Linked DNA regions of Collimonas fungivorans. The protein of the gene in region 2 interacts with the protein of the main gene of each other region in a pairwise test. Links are inferred from orthologs where the notes say so. Each region holds a gene or a part of one and is shown on either strand. Other genes may lie near its edges. The genes, in order: glnL and CFter6_RS23205.

Region 1 (14,911 bases), 720 kb from region 2 along the record:
AGCTGTGCCGGCGCCGGCACCGGCCTCGACCAGTCCAGCATCAAAACCGCCGTAGACAGCGCCATCGAGCCGCTGATGCAAAGCTACGCTATCCCCGGCATGGCGGTCGCCGTCACCATCGATGGCAAGAACCATTTCTTTAACTATGGCGTGGCGTCGAAGGAAACTCGGCAACCCGTTACAAACAGGACGCTCTTTGAAATCGGCTCGCTCAGCAAGACATTCACGGCGACGCTGGCTTCTTATGCCCAGCTCGACGGCAAGCTCTCATTGAGCGACAGCGCCAGCAAATACCTGCCGTCCCTGCGCGGCAGCAGCTTTGACAATGTCAGCCTGCTGAACCTGGGGACGCACACCGCCGGCGGCCTGCCGCTGCAAGTCCCCGACGATATCGGCAATACCGAACAGCTGATGGATTATTTCAAGCATTGGCAGCCGGCCCATGCCGCCGGCACATACAGAAAATACTCAAATCCAAGCATCGGCTTGCTCGGCATGATTGCCGCCAAGAGCATGGATATGTCTTTTGAGGACGCTGTCGAAAAGAAGCTTTTCCCCGAATTGGGAATGACGCACAGTTACATCAACGTACCAGCTGGCCAGATGAAAGATTACGCGCAAGGCTACACCACAAAAGATGTCCCGGTCAGGGTCAATCCCGGCGTGCTGGCGTCTGAAGCCTATGGAGTGAAATCCGGTTCGGCCGACTTGATCCGTTTCATCGGCGCGAACCTGCAGGTAATCAAGCTTGAAGCGAGATTGCAGCGCGCAATCACTGATACGCATACAGGATATTTCGGCTCGGGAGAGTTTACGCAGGACCTGATCTGGGAACAATACCCCTATCCGCTAGAACTGAAACAGCTGTTGGCAGGCAACGCTACCACATCCCTCTACGACGAATTGCCAGCCGCCAGGCTAAGCCCTGCGCTGCCTCCGCAAGCGGACGTGCTGATCAACAAAACCGGTTCTACCAACGGTTTTTCAAGCTACGCGGCTTTTGTGCCGGCCAAAAAAATCGGCATCGTGATCCTGGCGAACAAATCCTATCCCATCGACCAGCGAGTCACCGCGGCATACCGGATATTGACCCGCCTGGACAGCGAGGCTGCATCGAAAAACTGAGCTTCAACCGCAAAGGAGTCGAATCGGCTGGCGGCGCGGCGCCTCAATTTCGGCCGCGCCAACTTTGCTCCCAAGAAAGCCCTGGAATCCGGTAATATTCTCGTATCGATTTGTCATCAGGCATATCAGAGTTAACCTACCAGAGACCACATGCGAGTTGTAAAACTACCTGCCAGGCTTTCCCTCTGCTTGCTGGCCCTGATCCTGGCGGCCTGCTGCAGAAACGACCAAACCAGCGACCAGGCCAGCTGCAATGCAAGCACGCCGAATACAGAAGCCGGCAGTAGCGACGGCAGCGGCAGCAATGTCAGGTTCAGCCAGCCCGGCGCCATCGCGGTCGATGCCGGCGGCAACCTGTTCGTGGCCGATACCGCCAACAATACCATCCGCAAAATCACTGCCGCCGGTGAAACCAGCACCCTGGCCGGCAGCGCCGGCAATTCCGGCAGCAGCGACGGCAGCGGCAGCCGGGCGCGCTTCAACCAGCCGGGCGGCATCGCGGTCGACGCGGCCGGCAACCTGTATCTGGCCGATACCCAGAATCATACGATCCGCATGGTCACCAGCGCCGGTGTGGTGACGACCATCGCCGGCAGCGCCGGCCAGGCCGGGCAGAATGACGGCACGGCCGGCGATGCGCGCTTTAACCAGCCTTGGGGCGTGGCGCGCGACGGCGCCGGCAACCTGTATGTCACCGATACCGGCAACGCTACCGTGCGCAAGATCACCACAGCCGGGGTAGTGACGACGCTGGCGGGCACCGCCGGCAGCCAGGGCAGCTCGGACGGCACCGGCACCCGCGCGCAATTCAACCTGCCGCGCGGCATCACGCTCGACAACGCCGGCAATCTCACGGGCACCGCAGTGAATCTCGCTGTGAATATCTATATTGCCGACAGCAACAACAACACCATCCGCAAGCTTGACCAGAATGGCAATGTCAGCACGCTGGCGGGGACGGCAGGCAACTCCGGCAGCGATGACGGCAGCGGCCAGCGCGCCCGTTTCAACCAGCCGTACGGCATTGCGCTGGACAGCGCGGGCAATATCCGCGTCAGCGACAGCGGCAACCAGCTGATCCGCACCGTGTCCCTGACCGGGGTAGTCAGCACCCTGGCCGGCGCTGCCGGAACCGCGGGCAGCACCGACGGCAGCGGCAACAAGGCCCGCTTCAACCAGCCCCAAGGTATCGCTGCCGATGCCGCGAACAATATCTACGTCGCCGACACCAGCAACAACCTGATCCGCAAAGTGACCCCCGATGCACAAGTCAGCAGCTTGTTCGGCAGCAGCAATTCAAATTCATCATCGTGCTTGTGCCTTTTCAAGCTCTAGCGGGCTATTGCAGTTGGCCGGGCATGCCGCTCTTGCCTGAACGATAAGCCGCACGGGCGGCTGCGGCCGCCCCCTTTCCTCTCCGCGCACAAATAACAACAAGCCTGTTGACATCGTCCTGTCATCGCCATTAGTATGCATATACATGGATGTATATGCATGAAAAGGATTGTTTATGATGAAAAACGAATGTAGTTGCACCACCCTGCGCCAGCTGACGCGCAAGATGACGAATATCTACGACCACTACCTGGCCGCCGACGAACTCACCATCAGCCAGTACTCCTTGCTGGCAAGGATAGGCAAATACGGCCCGATCGGCGTGATCCCGCTGGCGAACAACATGGGCATGGACCGCAGCACCATGAGCCGCACGCTCAAGCCCCTGATCGGCGCGGGCTGGATCGAAACCGTCGACCTGCCGCTGGAAATGCTGACCGACAAGCGTTCCTTCGGTGTCCGCCTGAGTGCCGAAGGGGAGCGTAAATGGAAACAGTCCAAACCTAACTGGCGCAAGGCGCAAGACGTCATCAACACGATATTGGGCGACCAGACGCATCATGCCTTGATGAGCCTGGTCGATGATGCAAATGTGAAATTCGAACAAAACGAAAACGCCACTTTATGAACCAGACCATACACGCCATCATGTCGCGCACACGTTTCAGCTACGTGTGGATCATCGTCGGCATCACTTTCCTGGTACTGCTGGCCGCTGCCGGCATCCGCGCCACGCCCTCGGTGATGATCCTGCCGCTGGAGCATGAATTCGGCTGGAGCGTCACCACCATCTCCTTCGTCATTTCGGTCAACATCGCGCTGTACGGCCTGATCGGGCCGTTTTCGGCAGCCGCCATGCAGCGCTACGGCATCCGCCCCATCGTGCTGGGAGCGCTGGTGCTGCTGGCGGTCGGCACTTTCGTCAGTACCTTCATGACCATGCCATGGCACATGGTGCTGGCCTGGGGCATCCTGGTGGGATCGGGCAGCGGCGTCGCCGCCAACACGCTGGCGGCTACTATCGTCAGCCGCTGGTTCGAGACCCGGCGCGGACTGGCCATGGGCCTGCTGACGGCCAGCTCGGCCACCGGCCAGATGGTGTTCCTGCCGCTGATGGCCTACATGGTCGAACACTACGGCTGGCGCTCGGTGGCGATACTGGTGGCTAGTGTGGCGGCACTGGCGATCCCGCTGGTGGCGATTTTCCTGCCGGAGCGGCCGCAAGACATCGGCATGAAACGCTACGGCCAGTTCGAAGACCTGCCGCCGGAAGCGGTCAGCAAATCCAAAAATCCTTTGTCCATTGCTTTCGAGGCCTTGGGCAAGGCGGTCAAGATCCGCGATTTCTGGCTGCTGTTCTTCAGCTTCTTCATTTGCGGCATGAGCACCAACGGCTACATCGGCTCGCATTTCATTGCGATGTGCGGCGACTACGGCATTTCCGCCGTCGGCGGCGCCAGCATCCTTGCCACCATGGGCTTGCTCGACCTGTTCGGCACCACCATGTCAGGCTGGTTGTCGGACCGCTTCAATGCCCGGGTTCTGCTGTTCTGGTACTACGGCTTGCGCGGCATTGCGCTGATTTTCCTGCCGCATGCTTTCGGCCTCAGCTATTTCGGCTTGCCGGTGTTCGCCCTGTTCTATGGCCTCGACTGGATCGCCACCGTGCCGCCTACCGTGCGCCTGGCCAACGATGTGTTCGGCCGGCTGGCCGCGCCTATCGTATTCGGCTGGATCGTCGCCGGCCACCAGCTGGGCGCCGCCAGCGCCACCATGCTGGCCGGCTCGCTGCGCAACAGCCTGGGCAGCTACACCCTGTCGTCGGTATTGATGGGGGCAGCTTGCATCGTGGCTGCGGTGATGGTGTTGCGGATCAAGGGCCACCATGCCGGCGGCGACCTGATACCGGCGGTTCCGGTACCGAATCGCTAGTGGAGTGCTTCGTAAATGGGGGAGCCCCAGAAGTGCTGAATTTTTGTGCCAGGCTAGGCGCAAACCGGAGCGATAGTCGGACTATCGCGAGGATTTGCAACGACGCATGGCGCAAAAAAGCAGTGCTTATGGGGTTTCAACATTTGCGAAACACTCCACTACAGTTCATGAGCTGACGCTGGCCATGATATCGCTGGCCACCTGGCGTGAATTCATGATGACGGTGTGGATGGTAGGCAGCAGCTGCACCGGTATTTCTCCCAGCTGCACTTCCTTGACCGACAGGATGCCGTCGTTCGGTTCGTCGCCGAACGGCATCCAGCTGCCGCGCGGCCCTTTGATGCCGGCATACACGCGCAACGGGATATCCGGGACCGGCAAGCTATCCATGAATTCCTGGCGCGCCAGCAGCTGTCCCATCTCTCCGGTCAGCAAGCGGAACAAACGCCACTGCGCCAGCTTGATGGCATAACTTGAAGCCATGGTCGGCGGCGCCAGGAACACGCCGAGCTCGGGCGCCCGCGCCAGGCTTGGCAATACGGCACGCGTCAGCACGCAGCCCAGCGAATGGCCGACGACGATGAAACGCTGGTCGCCGGCGCGTGCGGCAACGAATTTGCGCAAGCGCTCGACGCAGGGCAGCCAGCGTTCAAACGCAGCCGAATAGGCAAACAGGTGGGTAATCATGCCTGCCGCACGCAAGCGCCTGGCAAGCAGCAACATCGACACCGGCGTACGGCCCATGCCATGCACCAGGATGACGTGTACGCCTGCACTACCGTCCGGATGGGCGCTCATTGGCAGGGTTATTCTTTTTTCTGCAGCTGCTTTTCAAAAGCCACATCCAGCTTGCTGATGCGCTTCGGCTTTTGCGGGCCGTAGGCGTTGACGAAGCGGACGAAGGCGTCCAGCTCCAGCGCTTCGCTCAAGCGGATCGGCGCCTCGAAACCGGCGTTCTGCGTCAGGTAAAACAATTCCTCTGCGGTCCTCACCATCGAATAGCGTACATCGGTGCTGCGGGCATTGAGACGTTCGACCGCCGCTGTGGCTCGGGTTGATCTCATTGCATTCTCCTGGTATCTACTGATACTTGCTTAAATCATGAAAACTCTTGTTTATCCATCGCTCTCGTAGGGTGGGCACCCGTGCCCACGCGGATGTCGACGGCACTACGTGGGCACAGGTGCCCACCCTACCTCGTCTGTTATCCAACGTTCATCTTTTACAGTTCGCGCTGGCTGGCAAAATGGCGTCGCCGCCCGTCCAGCGGATCGACGAAAGCGATTTCCCGCGCCAGCAGTTTCAAGGGCGCCGACAAGTCGTCGCCCTTGCAAGGATGTACATCTGGATAAAAAGCATCGTTGATGATCGGTATCCCCAATGCTGCCAAATGTACGCGCAACTGATGTTTCTTGCCGGTCAATGGCCGCAGCCGGTAGCGGCTGCAGGTTTCTCGCTGCTCGATCAGTTCGATGCGGGTCTCCGAGTTCGGCTCGCCGTCCACCTCTTGCATGCGGAAAAACGGCGTACCTTCCACCATGCGGCTGCGATATACCAGCGGCAGCACCAGGTCCGGCGCGCTCGGCGCCAGCGCCTCGTAGGTCTTGTCGACCAGCCGTTGCTGGAACAGCGACTGGTAGGCGCCACGGCTGGCCATGTCGTGGGAAAAAATCACCACGCCGGCGGTTTCCCGGTCCAGCCGGTGGATCGGCGTCAGGTCGGCCAGGCCGGTTTCCTTCTTAAGGCGGACCAGCAAGGTCTCGTGCAGGAAACGTCCGCTCGGGATCACCGGCAGGAAATGCGGCTTGTCGGCCACCAGTATCCGTTCATCCTGGTACAGGATGGAAGCTGCAAACGGAATCGGCGTCTCGGCCGGCAATTCACGGTAATAAAAAATGCGCATGCCGCACCGGTACGGACTGTCCGGTGCCAAGCGCACGCCGTCGCCGTCAACCACTTCGCCGCGCGCCATGCGCGCCTCCCAGGTAGCGCTGGTTATGGCCGGGAACCGCTGTTCCAGGAAACTCAGCAGGTCAGGCCATTCGCCCGCCGGCAGCCACAGGTAGCTTGGCGCAACGCCATCGATAACTGGCAACGGCGCCGGCAGCGAATGCGCCATCACAATATCCGTTGCCAATAACCGACGTCGATCCAGCGATCGAATTTCTTGCCGACCTGGGAGAAGTGGGCCACTTTTTCATAGCCCATTTTTTCATGCAAGGCGATGCTGGCGGCGTTCGGCAGGGCAATGCCGCCGATCGCCACATGTATCGGCAATTTCTGCAGTTCGGCGATCAGGGCGCGATATAGCGCACTGCCGAGTCCCTTGCCGGCGGCGGCAGGCGACAGGTACACCGAAGTCTCGACAGCATGCTGGTAGGCTGCGCGCGTGCGCCATTTGGTGGCATACGCGTAGCCGAGGATCTGTTCGTTCTCTGCACATACCAGCCACGGGAAGCTGGCAGTGATATCCAGGATGCGATGTCTTATCTGTTCCGGCGTTACGGGCTCCGTTTCGAAACTGATGACGGTGTCGCGGATGTAGGGATTATAGATGTCGCAGATGGCGGCGGCATCGTCGATGGTTGCCGGGCGGATGATATGGGTCATGGCAAAAAACTCAGCTTAACAGGCGAATGTACAATCATACCGTGCATTCGCCCATGCCAGAGGGCAACCGCCAAATAGACGGCATCAGAGGCGCAAGGCGTCCTTGACCTGCTGCAGGGAAGACGGGTCTTCGATGGTGGTCAGGTCGCCCGGATCGCGTCCCTCGCAGATCGCCTGGATCGAACGGCGCAGCAGCTTGCCGGAGCGGGTTTTAGGCAGCAGGCTGACCACATATACGCGCGCCGGGCGGCCGACGCTGCCGATCTGCTTGTCGACCACGCCCATGATCTCGGCCTCCAGCGCGGCGCGTGCCTGCGCCGTATCGACCGCCAGCCTGGGAATCACAAAAGCCACCGCTACCTGCCCTTTCAGCTTGTCTTCGATGCCGACCACGGCCACCTCGGATACGTTCGGATGACTGGAAATGCTCTCTTCTATTTCGCGCGTGCCCAGCCGGTGGCCGGCGACATTGATGACGTCGTCGGTGCGCCCGAGGATGAAGTAATAACCGTCGTCGTCGCGGATGCCCCAGTCGAAAGTTGAATAAGCCTGGTTGCGGGAACCGGGCACTTGCGTGGCCCAGTAAGTATCGATGCAGCGCTGGTCGTCGCCGTAAATGGTTTGCATGCAGCCTGGCGGCAACGGCCATTCGATCACCACCACGCCTTTTTCGTTGGCGCCGCACAGCTCGCCAGTGGTCTCGTTCAGCAACCGCACCTTATAGCCGTACATCGGCAGGCCGGGGCTGCCAAGCTTGCTCGGCTTGGCCTCGACATTCTTGGCGATGGTCATGATCGGCCAACCTGATTCGGTCTGCCAGTAATTGTCGATGACGGGCACGCCGAGCGCCGACGAAATCCAGCTGGAGGTGGTTTCGTCCAGCGGCTCGCCGGCCAGGTATAACGCCTGCAGCGAAGACAAATCATATTTCCGCATCAGTTCAGGCGGCTGTTTTTTCAGCACCCGGATTGCAGTCGGCGCCGAGAACATGCGTGTCACCTTGTATTTTTCGGCGATGCCCCACCAGACGCCAGCGTCCGGACGGATCGGCAACCCCTCGTACAGCACCGTCGCCATGCCGGCAATCAGCGGACCGTAAACGATGTATGAATGTCCGACCACCCAGCCAATGTCGGAGGTACAGAAAAACGTTCCCCCCGGCTTGCTGCAAAAGATGGTGTCCATGGAAGTCGCCAGCGCCACCGCATAACCGCCGACATCGCGCTGCACGCCCTTGGGCTTGCCGGTGGTGCCGGAGGTATACAGGATATAAGAAGCTTCGTTCGACTCCAGCCAGACCACCGGCACTTTGGCGTCCATATGCAGCTGGCGCTGTTCGGCATAATCCACATCGCGGCCGGCGGTCGTTGCCATGGCGGCCAGGCCGCGATTGACCATCAAGACATGCGCCGGTTTGTGCCGCGCCAGCTTGATCGCCTCGTCCAGCAAACCCTTGTAGGGCAAGATCTTGCCGGCGCGCGAACCGGCGTCGGCGGAAACGATCAGCTTGGGCGTTGCATCGTCGATGCGGCTGGCCAGGCTGTTCGAGGCGAAACCGCCGAACACCACCGAATGGATGGCGCCGATGCGAGCGCAAGCCAGCATGGCGAACACCGCCTCGGCGATCATCGGCATGTAGATCAGGACCCGGTCGCCGCGTCCCACGCCCAGTCCCTGCATGACGGCGGCGGCGCGATTGACCTCTGCCTGCAGCTCGCGGAAGGAATAGGTTTTTTCGGTATTGGTTTCGGTCGACACCGCGATCAGGGCGGCCTGGTCGCCGCGTGTCGCCACCCAGCGGTCCACCGCGTTGTGGCACAGGTTGGTGGCGCCGTCGACAAACCACCTGGCGAACGGCGGCCGGCTGCCGTCGAGGACTTGCGAAAACGGGTGGTGCCAGTCGATACGCCTGGCTTGTTCGGCCCAGAAAGTGGACGGATCGTCGACCGAGCGCTGGTAAAAGGTGGCAAAACTCATGCTGTCTCCTCGTTTCTTTTAAAGAACCGCAGGGCGTAAACACTCCCGGTCCGGCTGCGCATGCTTCTATGGCATGTTTTCCGGCAGCTGTCGCAAATGCACCCCGTCATGGCGGGCGCCGTTTCTTTAGATCACATACAGGTCAACATACTCGTTGACCGCCATGCCTTCCAGCTTTTTCTGGTCCAGCGAAACTTCCAGGATCCTCTGCTGCTGTTTGACCGACAGCTGACGCGCCAGGTTGATCTTGAACTTGGCTTCCAGCAGCGGGATGCCATCCTCGCGGCGACGTGCATGGCCGATCGGATATTCGACCACGATTTCCTTGAGTTTCGTGCCATCCTTGAATTCGACCGTCAGCGCATTGGCGATCGAACGCTTCTTGGGATCGTGGTAATCCTTTGTGAAAGCCTTGTCTTCGACGCAGACGATCTTGCCGCGCAAGGCGTCGATGCGCTTGTCGGCGGCAATCTTGTCTTCATAATCGCCGGCCGTCAGGCGACCGAAAATCAGCGGCACGGCTACCATGTACTGGATGCAGTGGTCGCGGTCGGCCGGGTTGTTGAGCGGGCCCTTCTTGTCGATGATGCGGATGCAGGCTTCGTGGGTGCGGATGGTTATCTGCTTGATGTCTGCCACCGGCTTGCCGGACTTGGCCAGTTCCGCATGCAAGCTCATCGCCGCTTCCACTGCGGTCTGCGCATGGAACTCGGCCGGGAAGGAAATCTTGAACAGCACGTTTTCCATCACATACGATGCGTACTTGCGCTGAAACTTGAATGGCTGGCCTTTGAACAGCACGTCGTAGAAACCCCAGGTCTTGGCGGTCAGCACCGATGGATAGCCCATTTCGCCGCTTTTGGCGATCAGGGCCAGGCGCACCGCGCGCGAGGTGGCGTCGCCGGCGGCCCAGGATTTGCGCGAACCGGTGTTCGGCGCATGGCGATAGGTACGCAGCGGCTGGCCGTCGACCCATGCCAGCGACACTGCATTGAGTATTTCCTCGCGGTTCAGATCCATCATTTCCGCAACCACCGCAGTCGAAGCGACCTTGACCAGCACCACATGGTCCAGGCCGACCTCGTTGAAGGAATTCTCCAGTGCGATGCAGCCGTGGATTTCGTGCGCCTTGATCATCGCGGCCAGCACGTCTTTCATCTTCAGCGGCTTCTTGCCGGCGGCGACGGCATTGCGCGAGAGCCAGTCAGCTGTGGCCAGGATGCCGCCCAGGTTGTCGGATGGATGGCCCCATTCCGCAGCCAGCCAGGTATCGTTGAAATCCAGCCAGCGGATCATGGCGCCGATGTTGAAGGCAGCCTGGACCGGATCGAGCTGGAACTGCGTGCCCGGCACCCTGGCGCCGTTAGGCACCACGGTTCCCGCCACGACAGGCCCCATCAGCTTCTTGCAGGCCGGGTATTCCAGCGCTTCCAGGCCGCAGCCCAGGGTATCGATCAGGCAGTTGCGGGCGGTATCGTAGGCAACCTTGGAAGTGATCTTGTACCTGGTCACGTAGTCGACGATATCGACCAGTACTTTGTCGTATTTCGGGCGGACGTTGGAGATATGAGCGGACATTGTTTTCCTTGACGATGAAAAATCAAACCAACAATTGAAGCCGAGAGACCAAAACCAACTGCCTGCCCTGCTCAAGTCATCCGCGCAGCTTGCATTCGTTGGCCAGCTGCTGCCCCAGCTTGGAATTGAGCAGCATCGACTTGGCCGGGATCTGGATCCACACCAGGCCGCTGGCCTTGTCTTCCAGGCGCACCGCGCCGGTGGTGGTGCTGACCGTGGTCATGGTGTAGCTGCGGCCCTTCCAGGACAGCTTGACGTCGCTGCCGGCGCCGCCGGCCAGGTCGACCCGGTTCCCCAGTTCGCAATAGAAATTACCGGTCAGCAGGCTGGCTGCCGGCGTCGGCTCCAGCTTCAGAAGATTCGGCAAGGTCGGCTGCGGCTTGGTGTCGGCCAGCGGCACGCTGGAACCGCAGGCGGCCAGCAAAGCGGCGAGTGTCACGGCAGAAGCGATGCGGCAAGTGTTCAATGCATTAAAAGCGATCATATGGTCCCGGCCCAAAGGCGTTAAATAAGCGGATAGTTTCCCTCGCTTGTGCAATGGAAACATCTATTGGCTCGCTCCTGCGTCGGTATTGCCATTTTGCATACAGACGCTATTTACGTTTGCCAATCGGGACAAATTTTAAATCTTCTGGGCCCGCATGATTCGCCGATGCGCGAATAATCTTGTAATCTTTTTTTTCGGCAATGTGCACCGCCCACCAAAAGCGCGGGCAATCGCGGACAGGGATGCAAATGGAGAGGATAACAGGACCGGAGAACCCGGTCCTGCCGGGAGGCGTCAGTCGTCCTTGGCGCCGGCTATGCCTAGTTCCTGGATCTTGCGGGTGATGGTATTGCGGCCGATGCCGAGGCGTACCGCGGCATCGTTCTTGCGTCCATGCGTATGGCGCAATGCAATCTTGATCAAGGCCGATTCGAATTGCCGTCCAAGCACATCCATGACGTCAGCGTCGCCATTACTGAGCATGTGTGCCGCTTCAACCTCCAGCAAGGCAATCCAGCTCTGCTTTTCGCCGGCGCCAGCGGCTTGCGCGGCAGGCGCCAGGATTTCGGGATAGTGCGCGACGGCCGGCGCCGCCAGGTGCGGATCAAACGCCACCGGCCTGCTGGCCGGGCTTTCCAGCTGCATGCTCTGGTCGCGGCCGCCGACCAGGTCTTGCGGCAGATCCTTGATCTCGACGGTCTGGCCGGGCGCCATCACGGTGATCCAGTTGCACAGGTTTTCCAGCTGGCGCACGTTGCCTGGCAGGTCGAGGCTGCTCATGAAACGCATGGCGTTGTCGGAGACACGCTTGCTTTCCACGCCCAGCTGCTTGGCGCTCTGGCTCAGGAAATAACGGGTCAGGATCGGGATGTCTTCGCGCCGTTCGCGCAAGCTCGGCAGGCGCAGCCGGATCACGTTCAGGCGGTGGTACAAGTCTTCCCGGAACAAGCCTTCGCGGACCCGGGTTTCCAGGTTCTGATGGGTCGCGGCGATGACACGGACGTTGGCTTTCAAGGACTGGTGGCCGCCGACGCGATAGAAATGGCCGTCCGACAAAACCCGCAGCAAACGGGTCTGCAAATCGAACGGCATGTCGCCGATTTCATCGAGGAACAGGGTGCCGCCTTCGGCTTGTTCAAAACGGCCGCGGCGCGAGGCCTGGGCGCCGGTGAACGCGCCGCGTTCATGGCCGAACAGTTCCGACTCCAGCAGATCCTTCGGAATCGCCGCGGTATTGAGCGCAATGAACGGCTGCGAAGCGCGCGGGCTGTGCTTGTGCAGGGCACGTGCAACCAGTTCCTTGCCGGTGCCAGATTCGCCGGTGATCAGCACCGTCACGTTCGATTGCGACAGGCGGCCGATGGCGCGGAACACGTCTTGCATGGCCGGCGCCTGTCCCAGGATTTCCGGGGTCTCGGCGGATGCCTGCTCGACATTCGCTTCGCGCAAGCTTTCTTCCAGCGCGCGCCGTATCAGTTCGACCGCCTTGTCGACGTCGAACGGCTTGGCCAGGTATTCGAAAGCCCCGCCCTGGAACGCGGCAACCGCTGAGTCCAGATCGGAAAAAGCAGTGATGATGATCACCGGCACGCCGGGAAACTTGGCCTTGACGGTTTGCAGCAGCTCCAGGCCGGAAGCGCCCGGCATGCGGATATCGGAGACCAGCACTTGCGGCGTGCTCGATTGCAGCGCTTCGATCGCGTCGCGCGCATTGGAGAAACTCTTGGTGCTCAGGTTTTCGCGGGCCAGCGCTTTTTCAAGCACCCATCGAATCGATTCGTCGTCGTCAACAATCCAGATTGGTTTCATGTGTTTTGTGCTGCGCCAGAAGCGCAGTCCGTTAAACTCGTAGTCGATTACATTTCTCATCGCCATGACGGCCTACCTACTGCCTGCAAGCATCAGGGCAGAGGTATAAGAATCCTGAAATCTGTATATCCCGGCCGGCTTTCACATTCGATGACGCCCATGTGCTGCTGCACAAAGGTTTGCGCCAGCGTCAAACCCAAACCGCTGCCGCCGTCGCGTCCCGATACCAGCGGATAGAAAATGCGTTCTTGAATCTCGGCCGGGATGCCAGGTCCATTGTCGATGATATGCAAGTCTAGTGCCAGCCGGTAACGCACCTTGGCCAGCGTCACCTGGCGCACTACCCGGCTCTGGAAAACCAGTTCGGCGTCGCCCGCCTTGATGCGCTCCTGCAACGCCTGCGCGGCGTTGTGGGCGATGTTCAGGATCGCCTGTATCAGCTGCTCCTTGTCGCCGCGGAATTGCGGGATCGACAGGTCGTAATCGCGCTTGATGCTCAGGCCGCTCGGGAATTCGGCCACGATCAGGCTGCGCACCCGCTCGCATACCTCGTGGATATTGACGTCGCCCACGATCTGCGCCAGCCGGTGCGGCGCCAGCAGGCGATCCACCAGGGTCTGCAGGCGATCGGCTTCCTTGATGATGACCTGTGTGTATTCGCGCAATTCCTTGACGTGGCGCTCCGGCAGTTCGAGCTCCAGCAGCTGGGCGGCGCCACGGATGCCGCCCAGCGGATTCTTGATTTCATGCGCCAGGTTGCGGATCAGCTCCTTGTTGACCTGGCTCTGGTCGATCAAGCGTTCCTCGCGCTCCAGCTTGAGCTGCTGCACATTCTCGCGCAGCTCGATCAGCACCGGCATGTCGGGATTGTCGAGCGCGGTGACGATGGTGTCGACCCACAAGGGCTCGCGTCCCACGCGTTCCAGGATCAGGTCCTGGCGCGAATCGTCGAACTGATGCTGCAGGGCCTGTTCAAAGATCGCCAGCAACTGGTCCGGATTCAGGAACAGGTCGGACAGCGTCTGCTGCTGCAGCAGGCGGCTGGAACTTTCCAGCAGGTTTTCCGCAGCGGCGTTGGCGAACACCAGGCGTCCGTGCTGGTCCAGCACCAGCACCGCTGAGGCCAGCAGATCGAGGCTGGCGAGCGCGTTCCGTTCGGCGGTTTTTATTGGCATCCTGGCATCCTTGTTAACCAGCCTGGTCCAGGCAAAGCGCGGCGCAAAGCTCGGCACAAAATGCGGGTGCCGGCGAGACTGTCGGTGTGATTGAAATAGTGCATTTTCCGAGCATAACAAGCTTTGTAAGCAATGTCGGTGGGTAATATGCCGGATCGCCACATTATGGTGCGTCCGGCTCTGCTCTATCTTAAACCGGGTAGGCAAAAATAAAGGCCGCGTGTGCGGCCTTATGCATTAAGCAAGGTTGATACCATGCTGGCGACTACTTGAGATTCGACAGTTCCCGGTTGAGCGCATCGATATTCTTCTCGCTGCGGGAAATGTCTTCTTTCATCGACGCCACCCGTTCCTGGTACTTGGCGTAGTTTTTCTCATTGCCTTGGCGCTCCGGCGTGCCGTCGTTGTAGTCTTTCTTGAGATCGGCCAGGCGTTGCTGTTCGTTCTTCAATTCATCCTGCAGGATCTGGCGGCGATCGTTATCGCGCGTCTTTTGCGTGCCGTTGTCCACTTTCGGGAAGTCGGTCGGCGTGGAAGCTGCCGGCTTGCTGGCGGCGGCACCTTCGCGCGCCGGCTTGCTGCCGGACGAAGTCACGGTCAGCGGCGGCAAACTGACACGCTTGCAGCCCTTGGTGTCGCCCGTGTTCTTGTATTCCTTGACGCCGTTCTGGTCCACGCACAGATAAACCTCGCTTTGGGCGTGAGCAGTGCCTGCGGCGATGCTGACAGCCGCCAATAGCAGAAATCCTGGTAAAAGACGCTTCATAGACTTTCTTCGCAAGTGCAATTCAATCGAGTCGCTAGTTTATGTCAAGAAACATCCAATGACAAACCATCCCGCACAATATAGTTAGCGATGTGCGGAAGGTTGAAACAAGTATGC
Region 2 (14,746 bases):
TGCAAGCTGGTCATGGACGCCGCTCTGGGCACTGTGGATCGGGCTGGAATTGGCGTACATGAGGGTAGGACTTCCGTAAAATTGCCCCAGCGGCGTTACTCCTCCTAGCCGTAGGCAGTACTGTCTTCGTCGTCAGGGGTTGGCAAGCTCGTTGCTGGGGCAGTTTTACGGAAGTCCTGGGAGGTTAGGTGAAAGCGAAACTGCGGCGACACCGAAGCCGTCCCAGTCTTCCCGATGGAGCCGACAGCGTCGGCAACCGCAGGTTGACTGAAACGAGGTGGATCGGAAAGGAGCTTACTGCAAGGTTACGGGCTGACTCATCATCGAGTCATAATTGCCTAAAAAGGCATCGATATCTTCGATGCTCGGCTCGGTCGCAATCAGGTCTTCGACCCCTTTACGGAAAAACTCAGCCAAGGCACCAGCAATGAAAATCTCACGCTTGAATGATTTATCGACGATTTCATAGCCGCCGAAGCGCAAGGCTTCGCGTTGTTCATCGGCACCAAATTCGACGACGCTGTATTGGTCACTGTTATAAATCAGGTTCATATGCGCTCCCGGTAGTTAAGACAGAAGGTAATGATCGAGTAAGCAGTTTTCAAGCCAGCAAATGAAAATATTATTTTTTAACTCCTTTTCCGAGAGACATGTTTCTAATGAGACATATTTATCAGGCGAAGAACCAATCGTTTCATTTATATACTACGCCGGCGCTCCTGTTTGTCACGAACTAAATGTTGATCAACGCTATGCATTTCTCCTAACAGCCATCCAAAATCACCAGATTCCATTGCACTGCAGTCTCGAATTGCAGTTACCGGGGCTCGCCGGCGATGTTGCAGATCCGCTACTCGGCCCATTCGAACATGATGTGCTGATGCGATCCCTGTTTAATTGTCACATCCCGAGACTTGCTCTTGCCGTCCTTGATCGCTTCAAGCCGGTAACGGCCTGCCGGCAGCTGCGCCAGCAGGAAAGGCCCTTTCGATACGGTATCCAGGACTGCGTTGTGGCTGGCGTCGCTGATCTTCACCTGCACATCAGAAGTAAATTCGGCGCGAGGCGAGGCGTTGACGACAAACTCAAGTTCCAGCGAATAATTTTTTGCCGCCTGCTGTATGGCGGTCGATTCGTCTTGTCCGATACCGCCGGACAAGTAAGTGACGGCGCCGCTGGTGACCGGTTGCAGCCGGCCCGGCACGACATCGGCGGCAAAGGCGAGATTGGCCGCCAGCAATACGGATACGGCAAAAAGAGAGCGCGTGTTCATGGTGCTTCCTCCAAAAATGCATCTCCCGGCATGGGTGATGGCGGAATGAGGAAAAGAAGAGGGCGCGACGGTGAAGAGATGGATCTGGCGCGCCTACGGAAACCATCTTAGCGGCCGCAAATTAAAATCAGCTTAAACCGGATAGCTATCTGCGTATTCAGCTGTAGTAATAGGGTTTGCTTGGCACGCTGTCCTTGTCCGCCCTTTTTTGTTCGTCCAGGTTGACGTCGCGATCCCAGAATATGTGCCAGCCCTTGCTTTGCTCATCGATCACTTCGGGGTGCTCTTCGAGAAACTTGTCCAGGAACTGCGTGATTTCCGCAACATAACCATCATGACCGGCCTTGTAGGTTTTCGGTTTGGTAAACATATGACCTCCAATCCTGATGATTTTTGGACTTCCAGCCGCGCCTTGAGTTTCCTGCGCCTGTTTTTAATGGCGCAGGCACGCAGCTGCAGCGCTGCGGGAAATTGCCTGGGAGCACAGAAATATTGCAAATGAGAACTAAAAATATAGATCGTTCTACTCACATGTTGTAATATTTCCTCGCATCAACATTGCAATCTTGACCATCGCTACAGCTGCTCAATGATAGGCTGCACCCGTTAACGTCAGAAAACCTCATTTGTCAAAATGTCATTCGGATAATTGATGTGGTGTGGAGACGTTGCTACTTTTCACTGGAGATGGCTCGTGGACAACATTAAAAGAGGGGCTGGCAAGCGCCAGCAAATTGTGGACAAGGCGACCGAGTTGTTTTCCGCGCATGGTTTTCATCCGGTCGGTGTGGATCGGATCATTGACGAATCCAACGTGGCGAGAATGACCATGTATCGCCATTTCGCCGGAAAAAACGACTTGATCGGGGAGGTCCTGGGGCAGCGCTTCACATTCATCGTCGACAGCATCTCTCAGCAGCTGGCGCCGATGGAAGACGCTGACGCCCGGATCAAAGGCATTTTTGACTGGTACGGAGCCTGGTTTCGCAGTCCTGAATTCGCGGGTTGCTTGTTCGAGCGGGCGCTTGCCGAATTCGGCACTGCCTATCCCGGGGTATCGGAAGTAGCAATCGGCTACAGGGTGAAATTGTTCGGATGGTTTGAAGAATTACTGTTGGAAATAGTGCCAGACAAGACCGCAAAACAGTTGGCCGGCGTGTTTGTGATGCTGCTCGACGGCGCCACGATCGACGCTCGCGCGTTCAATGATCCGTCGGCAGCGGAACGCGCCTGGGAGGCCGCGGAACTGCTGTTGAACCAGGCGAAGAACGCAGCGCGATGAATGCCGCGGGATGGTTTTGCAAATTGACTCTTGAGATCCCAAAAAAAGAAGAGGTCCCGGAAGTTAAATTTTCGTGCGGTGAGGAATTATCGCCAGCAAACGGTGGCGGGCGGATTGGGAACCGGCGGCCAGCTTTCTGTCCAGGGCGACGGCGATAGTGGAGCTCCGGCCAGGTAGAAAACAGCAAAGCGTTCATCCAGCCAGTAAATTGCATGGCGCCGCGTTATTTTGCGCAGGCATGAATTCATTTGTCCTGTAGCGCGCGCCGATACTGGATCGCTTCCGCCACATGGGGCGCGCCGATGATATCGGCCGCGGCCAGGTCGGCGATGGTGCGCGCCACTTTCAGCACCCGGTGATAGGCGCGCGCCGACCAGTGCAGATGCGCCATCGCGCCGCTCAACAGTTTTTCGCCGGCGCCGTCGGGCTTGCAGTAACAATCGATTTCGCTGGCCGACAAGCCGTTGTTTTGCTTACCTTGGCGCGTCAGCTGCACGGCATGCACCTGCGCCACCCTGGCCGCTATTGCGGCGGTGGACTCGCCGTCGGCCTGCCCGAGCAACTGTTCGTGAGGCACCGCGGCTACCTGGATCTGCATGTCGATGCGATCGAGCAAGGGCCCCGAGATCTTGTTTTGATAACGCAGGATCTGGTCGGGCGTGCAGCGGCATTGCTTGACCGCATGCCCAAGATAGCCGCAAGGGCAAGGATTCATCGCTGCGATCAGCTGGAATTGCGCGGGGAAATCGGCCTGACGCGCGGCCCGCGAGATCGTGATGTGGCCGGATTCCAGCGGTTCGCGCAATACTTCCAGCACCCGGCGGTCGAACTCCGGCAGTTCGTCGAGGAACAGCACGCCGCGATGCGCCAGGGAAATTTCACCGGGGCGCGGCGGGCTGCCGCCGCCAACCAGCGCCACGCCGGAAGCAGTGTGGTGCGGCGCCCGGTACGGCCTTACCTTCCAGCGTTCACCGGAAAAGCCGCTGGTGAGCGACTGTACTGCCGCCGATTCCAGCGCTTCGCGGTCGCTCATGGGCGGCAAAATCCCGGGGAAACGCGTCGCCAGCATGGATTTTCCGGTGCCTGGAGGGCCCACCAGCAACACGCTATGGCTGCCCGCCGCGGCAACTTCCAGCGCGCGCTTGGCTTGCATCTGTCCTTTGACATCGCAGAAATCGAGGTAGGGAGGGGGCCGCCGCCGCAGCTCTGCCGTATGGCGCAACAACCTGGTTTCTTGCTGCCGGGAAGAAAAATGGGCGCATACCTGCAACAGGGAATCCGCGGGAAAAATGCGGGCATCGCCAACCAGCGCCGCTTCGTCGGCATTGCCGCGCGGCAGGATGAAAGCATGGCGTTCACCGCAATCGGCGGTCATGGCGAAAGTCATTGCCAGTGCGCCGCGTATCGGCCTCAACTCGCCCGACAGCGACAGTTCTCCGGCAAATTCGTATTGATCGAGTTCATCCGACGGCATCTGCCCGGATGCCGCCAGGATGCCGAGCGCGATCGGCAAATCGAAGCGGCCCGATTCTTTCGGCAAATCGGCTGGCGCCAGGTTGACGGTGATGCGGCGTGAGGGAAATTCGAAACGGGCGTTTTGCAGTGCCGCGCGGACCCGGTCCTTGGATTCCTTGACCTCGGTTTCGGGCAGGCCGACGATGGTGAAAGACGGCAAGCCGTTGGCCAGGTGGACTTCAACCGTGACTGCGGGCGCTTGCATGCCTGCCAGCGCCCGGCTTTTTAGCACCGCCAGCGTCACTGGCGCGGTTAGGGAGCCTCGGAAAACCTGCTGCGCGACGCAATCTCAGCACTGCGATGCTCACCGTACTTTCGTACGGCTGCGCTTCTCCTGCTGACCTTGCGCCGCTCGCGACGGTTTTTCGAGCTCCCTGTCATGGGCGTTTCAGTTGCGCCTCAAGCTCGGTAACGCGAGCTTCAAGCGCTTCGAGTTTGGCGCGGGTGCTTGCCAGTACCTGGGCTTGCACGTCGAATTCTTCACGTGTGACCAGGTCCAGCTTGGAGAAACCCTGGCCCAGCATGGCCTTGACGTTTTTCTCGATATCCTTGGCAGGAGAGTTTTCGATGGCCTGGTTGATCTTGGCTTGGATGTCGTCAAAAAAGTTGGGTTTGTTCATGATCGGCCCTTCGAGGTAAATAAGAAAAATGATAACCGATACAGGCAGACCCGACATCGGAATTCTGATCCGGAAGGGCGGTTTAAGTCATTACTGCCTTGCTTCTCTCATCAAGTGATTTGCTTTCGATACTGTACGAAACCGGAACGTTGCGCGATGCGGTCGTACAGCTGCATGGCGGTGCTGTTGGTTTCGTGCGTCAGCCAGTGCACGCGAGTGCCGCCGGCGGCCTTGGCTTGCGCATAAACATGTTCGATCAGCAAGCGGCCGACGCCGGCGCCGCGCTGTTGCGGCGCGACGTACAGGTCTTGCAGGTAGCAGGAATCTTCCACCGTCCAGCAGGAGCGGTGGAAAATCCAGTGGACCAGGCCGACCGCTTTGCCATCTGCCATCGCCAGCGCGCCGAACGCAGGTTCCTTGGGATCGAGCAGGCGCTGCCAGGTCACCAGGCGCGTAGCTTGCGGGATATCGACTTCATAAAAATCCTGGTAACCCTGCCATTGCAGCTGCCAGGCGGGGAAATCCTGCTCGCTGAGCGGCTTGATCTGAATTGACGAGCGTGGTGCAGATGCCAAGATAACCTCCTGTGGAACGGCGTGGCGATGGACGCAAAGCAGCATCTATCGTAGCGCCACAAGCTGGTGTTACGAAAGGTCCAAGATTGGCTATATTCATAGGTCCACTGCGAAGTAGGCAAAGCGGCTATCCGGCATGCGCTTATTGTCCTTGCAACAATCCCGATCCTGATTTGTAGCCGACTACAGGCTGTCATGTAGTTTTCTATTCCATGTTGGCGCACCAAAATGAGGCTTCTTTAAACTGGAGCCCCATGATGGTGCATTTCGCTGCCGATATTTTTGTGCAAGCACATCCCTTGATTAACAATCAGCAAAAGCAGTGGATAAAACGCCCCACAAGGGGCGCTAGCCATCGAAAAACGGCAGTCGGCGCGGTTGGCATGGGTTCTGCTATGGAAAGTCCGAGGAGTACTGATTTAGCGGTTTTTCATTCAACATACCAACAGGGACATCCATGAAAAAGCTGATTTTAGCCGCAGCAATAGCAGCAAGTTTCTCCGCAGGTCTCGCTCATGCCGAAGACGCCAAGCCGGATAACGAGATCAGTTATAACATTGGCGCGGTCAACGACTATCGCTTCCGCGGCATCTCGCAAACGCGTTTGGACCCGGCGATACAGGGTGGCGCGGACTACACCAATAACCCGACCGGGCTGTATGCGGGGACCTGGCTGTCCAACATCAAGTGGATCAAGGATGCGGTCGACACCGCCAACACCGGCACCGGCGGCAAGGGTTCGATTGAATGGGATATCTACGCCGGCAAGCGCGGCGAGCTGCCGGGCGGTTTCACGTATGACGTGGGCGGCCTGTATTACTACTACCCGACCAACAACTATAGCCAGATCGGCCGCAACGCCAATACCTTCGAACTGTACGGACAACTCGGCTACGGTCCGGCTTATTTCAAGTACTCGCATGCGCTGACTAACCTGTTCGGCACCGTCGACAGCAAAGGCAGCGCTTATTACGATGCCGGCGCCAATATCGATGTCGGCGCGGGCGTCACGCTGGGGCTGCATGTGGGCCACCAGACAGTGGAGCACGCCAGCTTCTACAGCTACACCGACTGGAAAATCGGCGCCACCAAGACTTTCGAGCAGCTGGCGGGCGTGACTTTGGGGCTGGCTTATGTCGGCACCAACGCCAAGGACAACGCCTATGTCAGCCCGAGCGGCAAGAACCTGGGCCGCGACGGGGTGGTGTTTTCGGTAGCGAAGACTTTCTGACGTATTGCGGGACAGAGTTTAAGAGGCGCCGCATGGCGACGAATTACTCTGTCCCCAACTGACTAGGACGTGAGCATAAAGCAAAGCCGGATTACGCAAAACCTAAGCGAGCTGAATCCCTAAATACGATAAAACACGAGGCCGACATGAAACTGATTACAGCAATCATCAAACCATTCAAGCTCGACGAGGTGCGTGAAGCGCTTTCGGCGATTGGCGTACAAGGCATTACCGTGACCGAGGTCAAGGGTTTCGGCCGCCAGAAAGGGCATACTGAGCTATACCGCGGCGCCGAGTACGTGGTCGATTTTTTGCCGAAGACAAAAATCGAAGCAGCGGTGGACGACAGCATCCTGGAGCAGGCGGTAGAAGCGATTGAAAACGCGGCCCGCACCGGCAAGATCGGCGACGGCAAGATTTTTGTATTTGATCTGCAGGAAGTTATTCGTATTCGTACCGGTGAAACCGGCAAAGATGCAATCTAAGGGGATAAAAAATATGAACATCAAAAGTACGTTCGCTACGATTTTGGCGGCTTGCACGCTGATCGCGGCTACTTCCATGTTGCCGGCATCGGCTGCCGACGAGCCATCAGCAAGTGCTAGCGCAAGCGTAGCAGCAGCTAGCGCAGACGCTCCAGCTGCTGCGCCTGCAGCAGTTACCGCGGCGCCGGCTGCTTCAGCGCCTGCCGCAGCTGCACCGGCTGCCAGCGCTCCTGCCGCCGCTGCCGCGCCAGTACCGAACAAGGGCGATACCGCCTGGTTGCTGGTATGTACAGCATTCGTGATCCTGATGACATTGCCGGGCCTGGGCCTGTTCTACGGCGGCCTGGTGCGCAGCAAGAACATGCTGTCGGTGCTGATGCAGTGTTTCACTGTGTTCTCGCTGATCATCGTGCTGTGGATACTCTACGGCTACAGCATCGCGTTCACCGAAGGCAATGCGTTCTTCGGCGGTTTCAGCCGCCTGTTCTTGCATGGCATGACGCCGGATTCCGTTGCCGCCACGTTCAGCAAAGGCGTTGTGGTGCCTGAGTTTGCCTACGTGGTGTTCCAGGGTGCGTTTGCCGCAATTACCTGTGCCCTGATCATCGGTGCTTTTGCCGAGCGTGCCAAGTTCTCGGCGATCCTGGTGTTCACTGTCCTCTGGTTCACCTTCGCCTATCTGCCGATGGCGCATATGGTCTGGTTCTGGCCTGGTCCGGATGGTTTCACCGACGCTGCCGCTGCAGAAAAACTGACCGCAACCGGCGGCTGGCTGTTCCAGAAGGGCGCGCTTGATTTCGCCGGCGGCACCGTGGTGCATATCAATGCCGCTATCGCCGGCCTGGTCGGTTCGTACGTGATAGGCAAGCGCGTCGGTTTCGGCAAGGAAGCGTTCAAGCCGCACAGCCTGACCCTGACCATGGTCGGCGCCTCGCTGCTGTGGTTCGGCTGGTTCGGTTTCAACGCTGGCTCCGCGCTGGAAGCCAACGGCAGCGCTGCACTGGCTTTCATCAATACCTTGCTGGCGACTGCCGCTGCGGTATTGAGCTGGAGCGCCGGTGAATGGATCGGCAAGGGCAAGCCTTCGATGCTGGGCGGCGCTTCGGGTGCTGTTGCGGGCCTGGTGGCAATTACGCCAGCCGCCGGTTTTGTCGGCCCGATGGGCGCGCTGATCATGGGCTTGCTGGCAGGCTTCGTCTGCCTGTGGGGCGTCACCGGCCTGAAACGCTTGCTGGGTGCGGACGATGCGCTGGACGTGTTTGGCGTGCATGGCGTCGGCGGTATCCTGGGTGCGTTGCTGACTGGCGTGTTTGCGGCGCCTAGCCTGGGCGGCACCGGCATCTATGATTACGTCGCCAATGCCGTGACACCGGACTATTCGATCCCTGGCCAGCTGTGGATCCAGTTTGAAGGCGTGCTGACAACCCTGGTCTGGTCGGGTGTGGTTTCGCTGATCGCATTCAAGCTGGTCGACATCGTCATGGGCTTGCGCGTGACCGAAGAAGAAGAACGCGAAGGCCTGGACATCTCCAGCCATGGCGAATCTGCTTATCACGACTAAGTCTTGCCTGAGCCTGCCGGATAGCTGCTGTACTGGCTATCCGGCGCGCCGTTCGATGTAATCCCAGGCATGCCCTGGGATTTTGTTTTTTTGCCGCATATGCTTCAGGAGATTCCAGCTTGGATCCGACCATCACCCCGCAACGCCTGACCGCATGCACGGTTGAAGACGTCAAGGCGAACCAGTTCGATCAGGTGGTGGGCCCGCTCACCGATATCCTGATGGCTTGTGTGGAGCAGGGCGCCAGCATCGGATTCCTGGAAACGCCGAATGCCGAAGATGCCTTTTCATTCTGGTACGGCGTCAGCGGTTCGCTGGTGAGCGGTGGCCGGCGCTTGCTGGTGGCGCGGTTTGCCGGCCAGATCGTCGGCACCGTACAGCTGGTGCTGGCGGCGCCGGCCAATGGCCGTCACCGGGCCGAGATTTCCAAGCTGCTGGTGCATCCCGATGTGCGGCGCAAGGGTGTCGCGCGCGTGCTGATGCAGCAGACGGAAGCGATTGCGCGCGCTGATGGCCGCTCCCTGCTGTTCCTGGAAACGCGCACCGGCGATGCGGCGGAATCCTTGTACAGCGCCCTGGGGTTTGAACTGGCGGGCATTGTTCCCGCTTATGCCCGTTCGACTACGGGCAAGCTGAGCGACAGCAGCTTCATGTACAAACGGATCTGATTCTTGCGGGAGCAGGCTGCCCCGGCCGGATTCGATGATAATATGATATCTTTTGAAAGCGCCCGACGGCGCTTTTTTTGTTTTTCCGGGACTTTAAAAATCCGCGACCGGCCCGATGTAAACTTGGCTCATGGACGCGCTTGCCGGACCGTCGCCGTGGATGACATCCCAGCGGCTTCTCAACAGTTGAGCGGCGAAATAATGCGTTTCCCGTTAGAATCTGCGTCTCTTGCCTGTCATGGGAGTCCTGAAAGACATTCCTGCCACAGGCACGCGCAAGTTTGCTGCATAGTTCCCAAAAGAAAGTTTTATATGGTTCCCCACCTTGTCACCGCCCTGAACGGCCCTTTGCTCGATCTGGAAAAGAAAATCCTCGCGGCCACGCCGGCTATCGAGCGCTGGTTCCGGATGGAATGGCAAGAGCACACGCCGCCGTTCTATTGTTCGGTCGACCTGCGCAATTCCGGCTACAAGCTGGCCCCGGTGGACACCAACCTGTTTCCGGGCGGATTCAGCAATCTGTCGCCCGAGATGCTGCCGCTGGCGATACAGGCGGCCATGGCGGCCATCGAAAAATATTGTCCGGACGCCAAAAACCTGCTGCTGCTGCCGGAGCTGAACACACGCAATACTTTCTATTTGCAGAACGTAGCGCGCCTGATGCAGATTTTCCGCCAGACCGGTTTGCATGTACGGCTGGGTACGCTTGATGAAAGCGTGAAAGAATTGCAAACGATCGAATTGCCTGACGGCAGCACCATCACGCTGGAGCCGCTGGAGCGCTCCGCCAATGGTCGCCGCCTGGGCCTGAAGAATTTCGACCCCTGCACCATCTTGCTGAATAACGATCTGTCTTCCGGCACGCCGTCGATACTGGAGCACCTGAACGAGCAGAATGTATTGCCGCCGCTGCACGCCGGCTGGACCGTGCGCCGCAAGAGCAACCATTTCACGGCTTACGATGAGGTGGTCAAGAAATTCTCGAAGCTGGTGGATGTCGATCCGTGGATGCTGAATCCGTTTTTCGCCAAGGTCGACCAGGTCGATTTCCTGGCGGTGGACGGCGATGACAAGCTGGCCGCCAGCGTCAGTTCGCTGTTGGCCAAGATACGCAAGAAATACAAGGAATACGGGATTACTGAAAAACCGTTCGTGATCGTCAAGGCCGACGCCGGCACCGACGACATGGGCGTGATGAGCGTGACCGACGTCAGCCAGATCAAGGACCTGAGCCGCAAGCAGCGCGAGAAACTGTCGCTGGGCAAAGCCGGCGGCGAAATCCATGACCTGATCATCCAGGAAGGCGTACATACTTTCGAACACATCAACGACGCGGTGGCGGAACCGGTGGTGTACATGATCGACCGCTATGTGGTCGGCGGTTTCTACCGGGTGCATGCCGAGCGCGGCATCAACGAAAACCTGAACGCGCCAGGCGCCCATTTTGTGCCGCTCGCATTCGCCCAGCAGCATGCGCTGCCGGACATGCTGGCCAAGCCGGGCACCACTGCGCCGAACCGCTTCTATATGTATGGGGTGGTCGCACGCCTCGGTTTACTGGCTGCTTCGCTGGAAATGGAAAAAACCGATCCGAACCCGGAAGAATATTAATACGCTGTCCTGACAACCATAGGGCCTGAAAAATGAAAATTGCTTTCCTTGCCGATCCGCTCGATACCTTCAAGACGTATAAGGATTCGACTTACGCCATGATGGTCGAAGCCGTCAAGCGCGGCCATACCATCTATGCGTTCGAGCAAAAGGACATGGCGCTGGAAAGCGGGATTGTCACGGCCAATGTCGTCCGCGTGAATTTAACCGGGGACGATAAGGATTGGTATAAGGCCAGTGCACCCTCCGCCATGTTCCTGTCCGAGTTCGATGCGATCCTGCTGCGCAAGGACCCGCCTTTCGACATGGAATACATCTACACCACGTATCTGCTGGAATTGGCGGAAACACAAGGTGCGCGGGTATTCAACAAACCGCAGGCGATCCGCGACCACAATGAAAAGCTGGCGATTGCCCAATTCTCCAAATACACCTCGCCGACCCTGGTCACGCGCGATGCGGCCCGCTTGCGCGCCTTCCACGCGGAGCACCAGGACGTGATCCTGAAGCCGCTCGACGGCATGGGCGGCACCGGCATTTTCCGGGTGCGGCAAGACGGCCTGAACCTGGGCTCGATCATCGAAACCCTGACCGACAACGGCCATCGCACCATCATGATCCAACGTTTCATCCCGGAAATAGTCGCCGGCGACAAGCGCGTTCTGGTAATTGGCGGTAAAGTCGTGCCCTATTCGCTGGCGCGGATCCCCCAGGGCAGCGAAGTGCGCGGCAACCTGGCGGCCGGCGGCATCGGCGTCGCCCAGCCGCTGACGGCGCGCGACCGCGAAATCGGCGAAGCACTTGGACCGGTGTTATCACAGCGCGGCCTGTTACTGGTAGGATTAGACGTGATTGGCGATTATCTGACCGAAGTCAACGTCACCAGCCCGACTTGCTTTCAGGAAATCAAGCAGCAGGCCGGTTTTGATGTTGCCGAGATGTTCATCGATGCGCTGGAAGCGGCGCTGTAACTTATTTTGTTGTCCTGGTCACTGGCAGCCGAAGCTGCAGACCAGGACGGTCGTTGCTGTAAAACCGTTGTAAACCGGGACGAATCCGCAAGCCGGATTTGAAATTGAAACTATGATTGGCATTCTCCTTTTAACCCACGCCCCTCTGGGCCAGGCATTCATCGCAGCTGCCTCTCACGTGTTTCGCCAGATGCCGGAGCGGCTGGAAGCAATCGATGTGGTGGCCGACCAGAATCCCGTCGAAGTGCAGAAACTGGCCAAGCAGGCCGCGGCGCGCCTGGACGATGGTTCGGGGGTGCTGGTGATTACCGACGTCATGGGCGGTACGCCATCCAATTGCACACTGCCGTTTTGCACCGGCAACCAGACCCAGGTGATTGCCGGCATCAGCCTGCCGATGCTGCTGCGCGCCCTGACCTATCGCAACGATACGCTCGACGTGGTGACAGAAATGGCGCTGGCGGGCGGCCAGGGCGGGGCGGTCAGGGTCGATAACCGGGTGCGCGTGGCGCATTAAATGATTGTCTGCCGGGCGGGGTCTTTCAATAAATCCAATATTAGATAAAAGACAAATGATTCAACAAGAAATCGAAATCATCAATAAACTCGGCTTGCACGCTCGCGCGTCGGCCAAATTTACGCAACTGGCAAGCAAATTCAAAAGTGAAGTCTGGATGATCCGCAACAACCGTCGCGTCAACGCCAAGTCGATCATGGGCGTGATGATGCTGGCGGCCGGCAAGGGCAGCAAGATAACGCTGGAAGCCGAAGGGGAAGATGAGAAGACCTGCTTTGATGCCTTATATCAGTTGATTCAAGACAAGTTCGGCGAAGGGGAATGATCCTGATTTGTGTCCGTACACGCCGAGACGCGTGTACGGACACTGCCCAATTATTTTTTGCAATTTAATTGCAACCTGCGCGTTTTATCTATCTATCTAGTCAGTTGGGAGCGGAGTCGCTGTCGGACTCTGCCCCGCAATGTATAAAATTGGGCGACCAGATGGCATCCTTCACCTTACATGGCATTCCGGTTTCACGCGGCATCGCGATCGGCCGCGCCCATCTGCTGGCGCCGGCGGCGATGGACGTCAAGCACTACCTGATCGGCGAAACCGAGGTCGAAGCCGAAGTCCAGCGCCTGCAGAGCGCCGTCACCAGGGTGCGTACCGAACTGCAGACCATACGCGCCGACCTGCCGAAAGAATCGCCGCCCGAACTGGGCGCCTTTGTCGACGTCCACCTGCTGATCCTGTCGGACCCGATGCTGGCCGAGATGTCGCTCGATATCATCCGCAACCGCCAATACAACGCCGAGTGGGCGCTGGTGACCCAGATCGACGAGCTGTCGGCGCAATTCGACGAAATCGAAGACACTTACCTGCGCGAGCGCAAGATGGATGTGCTGCAGGTGGGCGAGCGCCTGCTGAAAGTGCTGACCGGCACCTCCACCCGCTTGCCGGAAGTCGACAGCGACGGCGCTTCGTTCGCCAATATCGTGGTGGTGGCCTACGACATTTCCCCGGCCGACATGCTGCAATTCCGCGACCGCGCCTTTGCCGGCTTCGTCACCGATCTCGGCGGACAGAATTCGCATACCGCGATCGTGGCGCGCAGCCTGGATATCCCGGCTGCGGTCGGCATGAACAACGCTTCGCGCCTGATCAAGCAGGATGACTGGATCATCATTGACGGCGATGCCGGCGTCGTGATTGTCGATCCGGCAACAGTGATACTCAAACAATATCGCGAACGGCAGGCGCACCTGCTGCGTTCGCGCAGAAAACTCGGCAAGATCAAGAAAACCCGTGCGGTGACGCTGGACGGCACGGAAATCAGCCTGCTGGCTAACATCGAACTGCCCAGCGATTGCGCCGCGGCGATGGATGCCGGCGCCAGCGGCGTCGGCCTGTTCCGTTCGGAATTCCTGTTCATGGGCCGCATCGGCCCCCAGCACGAGCTGCCGACCGAGGATGAGCAGTTCGAATCCTACCGCCAGGCGGTGATGGCGATGAAGGGCCGGCCGGTGACTATCCGCACGCTTGATGTCGGCGCCGACAAGCCGATCAATACCGAGGAACAGACCGCGCTCAACCCGGCGCTGGGCTTGCGTGCGATCCGTTACTGCCTGGCCGAGCCGCAGCTGTTCCTGACGCAGTTGCGGGCGATCTTGCGCGCTTCGGCCTTCGGCAAGGTCAAGCTGCTGATCCCGATGCTGGCGCACGCTTTCGAGATCGACCAGACCCTGGCCATGATCGGCCAGGCCAAACAGCAGCTGCGCGATGAAGGCGTGGCCTTCGACGAATCGATCCAGACCGGCGCCATGATAGAAATCCCGGCGGCGGCGCTGGCCTTGCCGATGTTCATCAAGCGCATGGATTTCCTGTCGATCGGCACTAACGACCTGATCCAGTACACGCTGGCGATCGACCGCGTCGACCACGAAGTGGCGCATTTGTACAATCCGCTGCACCCGGCGGTGCTGTTTCTGTTGTCGACCGTGATCGCGCTGGGGCGCAAGGCCGGTATCCCGGTCTCGGTATGTGGCGAAATGGCGGGCGACGTCAAATTCACGCGTTTGCTGCTGGGCATGGGTTTGCTGGAGTTTTCCATGCATCCGGCGCAGCTGCTGGCGGTGAAGCAGGAAGTGCTGAACAGCGACCTGGACGAATTGACGCTGCAGACCAGGAAAATCCTGCGCAATACCGAGCCGAGCGCAATTGCTGCCGCAGTCAGCCAGATGCGCATGACCGCCTAATCTATCGGGACTTACGCAACACCGCCCCAGCAAGGCACGACGACGAAGACAGTACGCGGCGTACGGCGAGGAGGAGTAACGCCGCTGGGGCGGTGTTGCGTAAGTCCTGATAGTTATACGGTTCCGGTTTGACGCCAGGCCCCGACTTGGTTATTCTTGAGCTATCGCGCCGATTTGAATGGTCTCACCACCTCAG

Evidence for each region.
Region 1: the proteins of CFter6_RS23205 (region 2) and glnL interact in binary tests that used the Escherichia coli proteins (3 or more experiments, as listed by UniProt). The link is inferred for Collimonas fungivorans from one-to-one orthologs.

The regions. Positions count from the first base shown.
Region 1 is NZ_CP013232.1:4,549,733-4,564,643, forward strand. Bases 11,988-14,911 are described here. They hold glnL (nitrogen regulation protein NR(II)), read right to left. Parts: upstream 14,029-14,911; coding sequence 12,946-14,028; downstream 11,988-12,945. Other genes in these bases: ntrC (nitrogen regulation protein NR(I)), read right to left, coding at 11,988-12,853; CFter6_RS20015 (DUF4124 domain-containing protein), read right to left, coding at 14,294-14,794. Also shown: ampC (class C beta-lactamase), read left to right, coding at 1-1,125; CFter6_RS19955 (NHL repeat-containing protein), read left to right, coding at 1,276-2,460; CFter6_RS19960 (MarR family winged helix-turn-helix transcriptional regulator), read left to right, coding at 2,636-3,088; CFter6_RS19965 (MFS transporter), read left to right, coding at 3,085-4,392; CFter6_RS19970 (esterase/lipase family protein), read right to left, coding at 4,558-5,190; CFter6_RS19975 (hypothetical protein), read right to left, coding at 5,199-5,456; CFter6_RS19980 (RluA family pseudouridine synthase), read right to left, coding at 5,615-6,511; CFter6_RS19985 (arsinothricin resistance N-acetyltransferase ArsN1 family B), read right to left, coding at 6,511-7,002; CFter6_RS19990 (propionate--CoA ligase), read right to left, coding at 7,087-8,979; CFter6_RS19995 (bifunctional 2-methylcitrate dehydratase/aconitate hydratase), read right to left, coding at 9,106-10,557; CFter6_RS20000 (hypothetical protein), read right to left, coding at 10,634-11,041; more of ntrC, read right to left, coding at 11,339-11,987.
Region 2 is NZ_CP013232.1:5,277,980-5,292,725, reverse strand. What follows is about bases 5,553-8,311. They hold CFter6_RS23205 (P-II family nitrogen regulator), read left to right. Parts: upstream 5,553-6,642; coding sequence 6,643-6,981; downstream 6,982-8,311. Other genes in these bases: CFter6_RS23200 (ammonium transporter), read left to right, coding at 6,995-8,311; CFter6_RS23210 (TorF family putative porin), read left to right, coding at 5,723-6,496. Outside these bases: tRNA (guanine(46)-N(7))-methyltransferase TrmB, read right to left, coding at 1-60; CFter6_RS23245 (BTH_I0359 family protein), read right to left, coding at 295-552; CFter6_RS23240 (hypothetical protein), read right to left, coding at 851-1,273; CFter6_RS23235 (DUF3460 family protein), read right to left, coding at 1,431-1,643; CFter6_RS23230 (TetR/AcrR family transcriptional regulator), read left to right, coding at 1,968-2,555; CFter6_RS23225 (YifB family Mg chelatase-like AAA ATPase), read right to left, coding at 2,800-4,314; CFter6_RS23220 (accessory factor UbiK family protein), read right to left, coding at 4,448-4,690; CFter6_RS23215 (GNAT family N-acetyltransferase), read right to left, coding at 4,801-5,310; more of CFter6_RS23200, read left to right, coding at 8,312-8,542; CFter6_RS23195 (GNAT family N-acetyltransferase), read left to right, coding at 8,662-9,210; gshA (glutamate--cysteine ligase), read left to right, coding at 9,523-10,821; gshB (glutathione synthase), read left to right, coding at 10,854-11,792; CFter6_RS23180 (PTS sugar transporter subunit IIA), read left to right, coding at 11,905-12,309; CFter6_RS23175 (HPr family phosphocarrier protein), read left to right, coding at 12,365-12,634; ptsP (phosphoenolpyruvate--protein phosphotransferase), read left to right, coding at 12,796-14,550. UniProt on the Escherichia coli protein: Involved in the regulation of nitrogen metabolism. Regulates the activity of its targets by protein-protein interaction in response to the nitrogen status of the cell.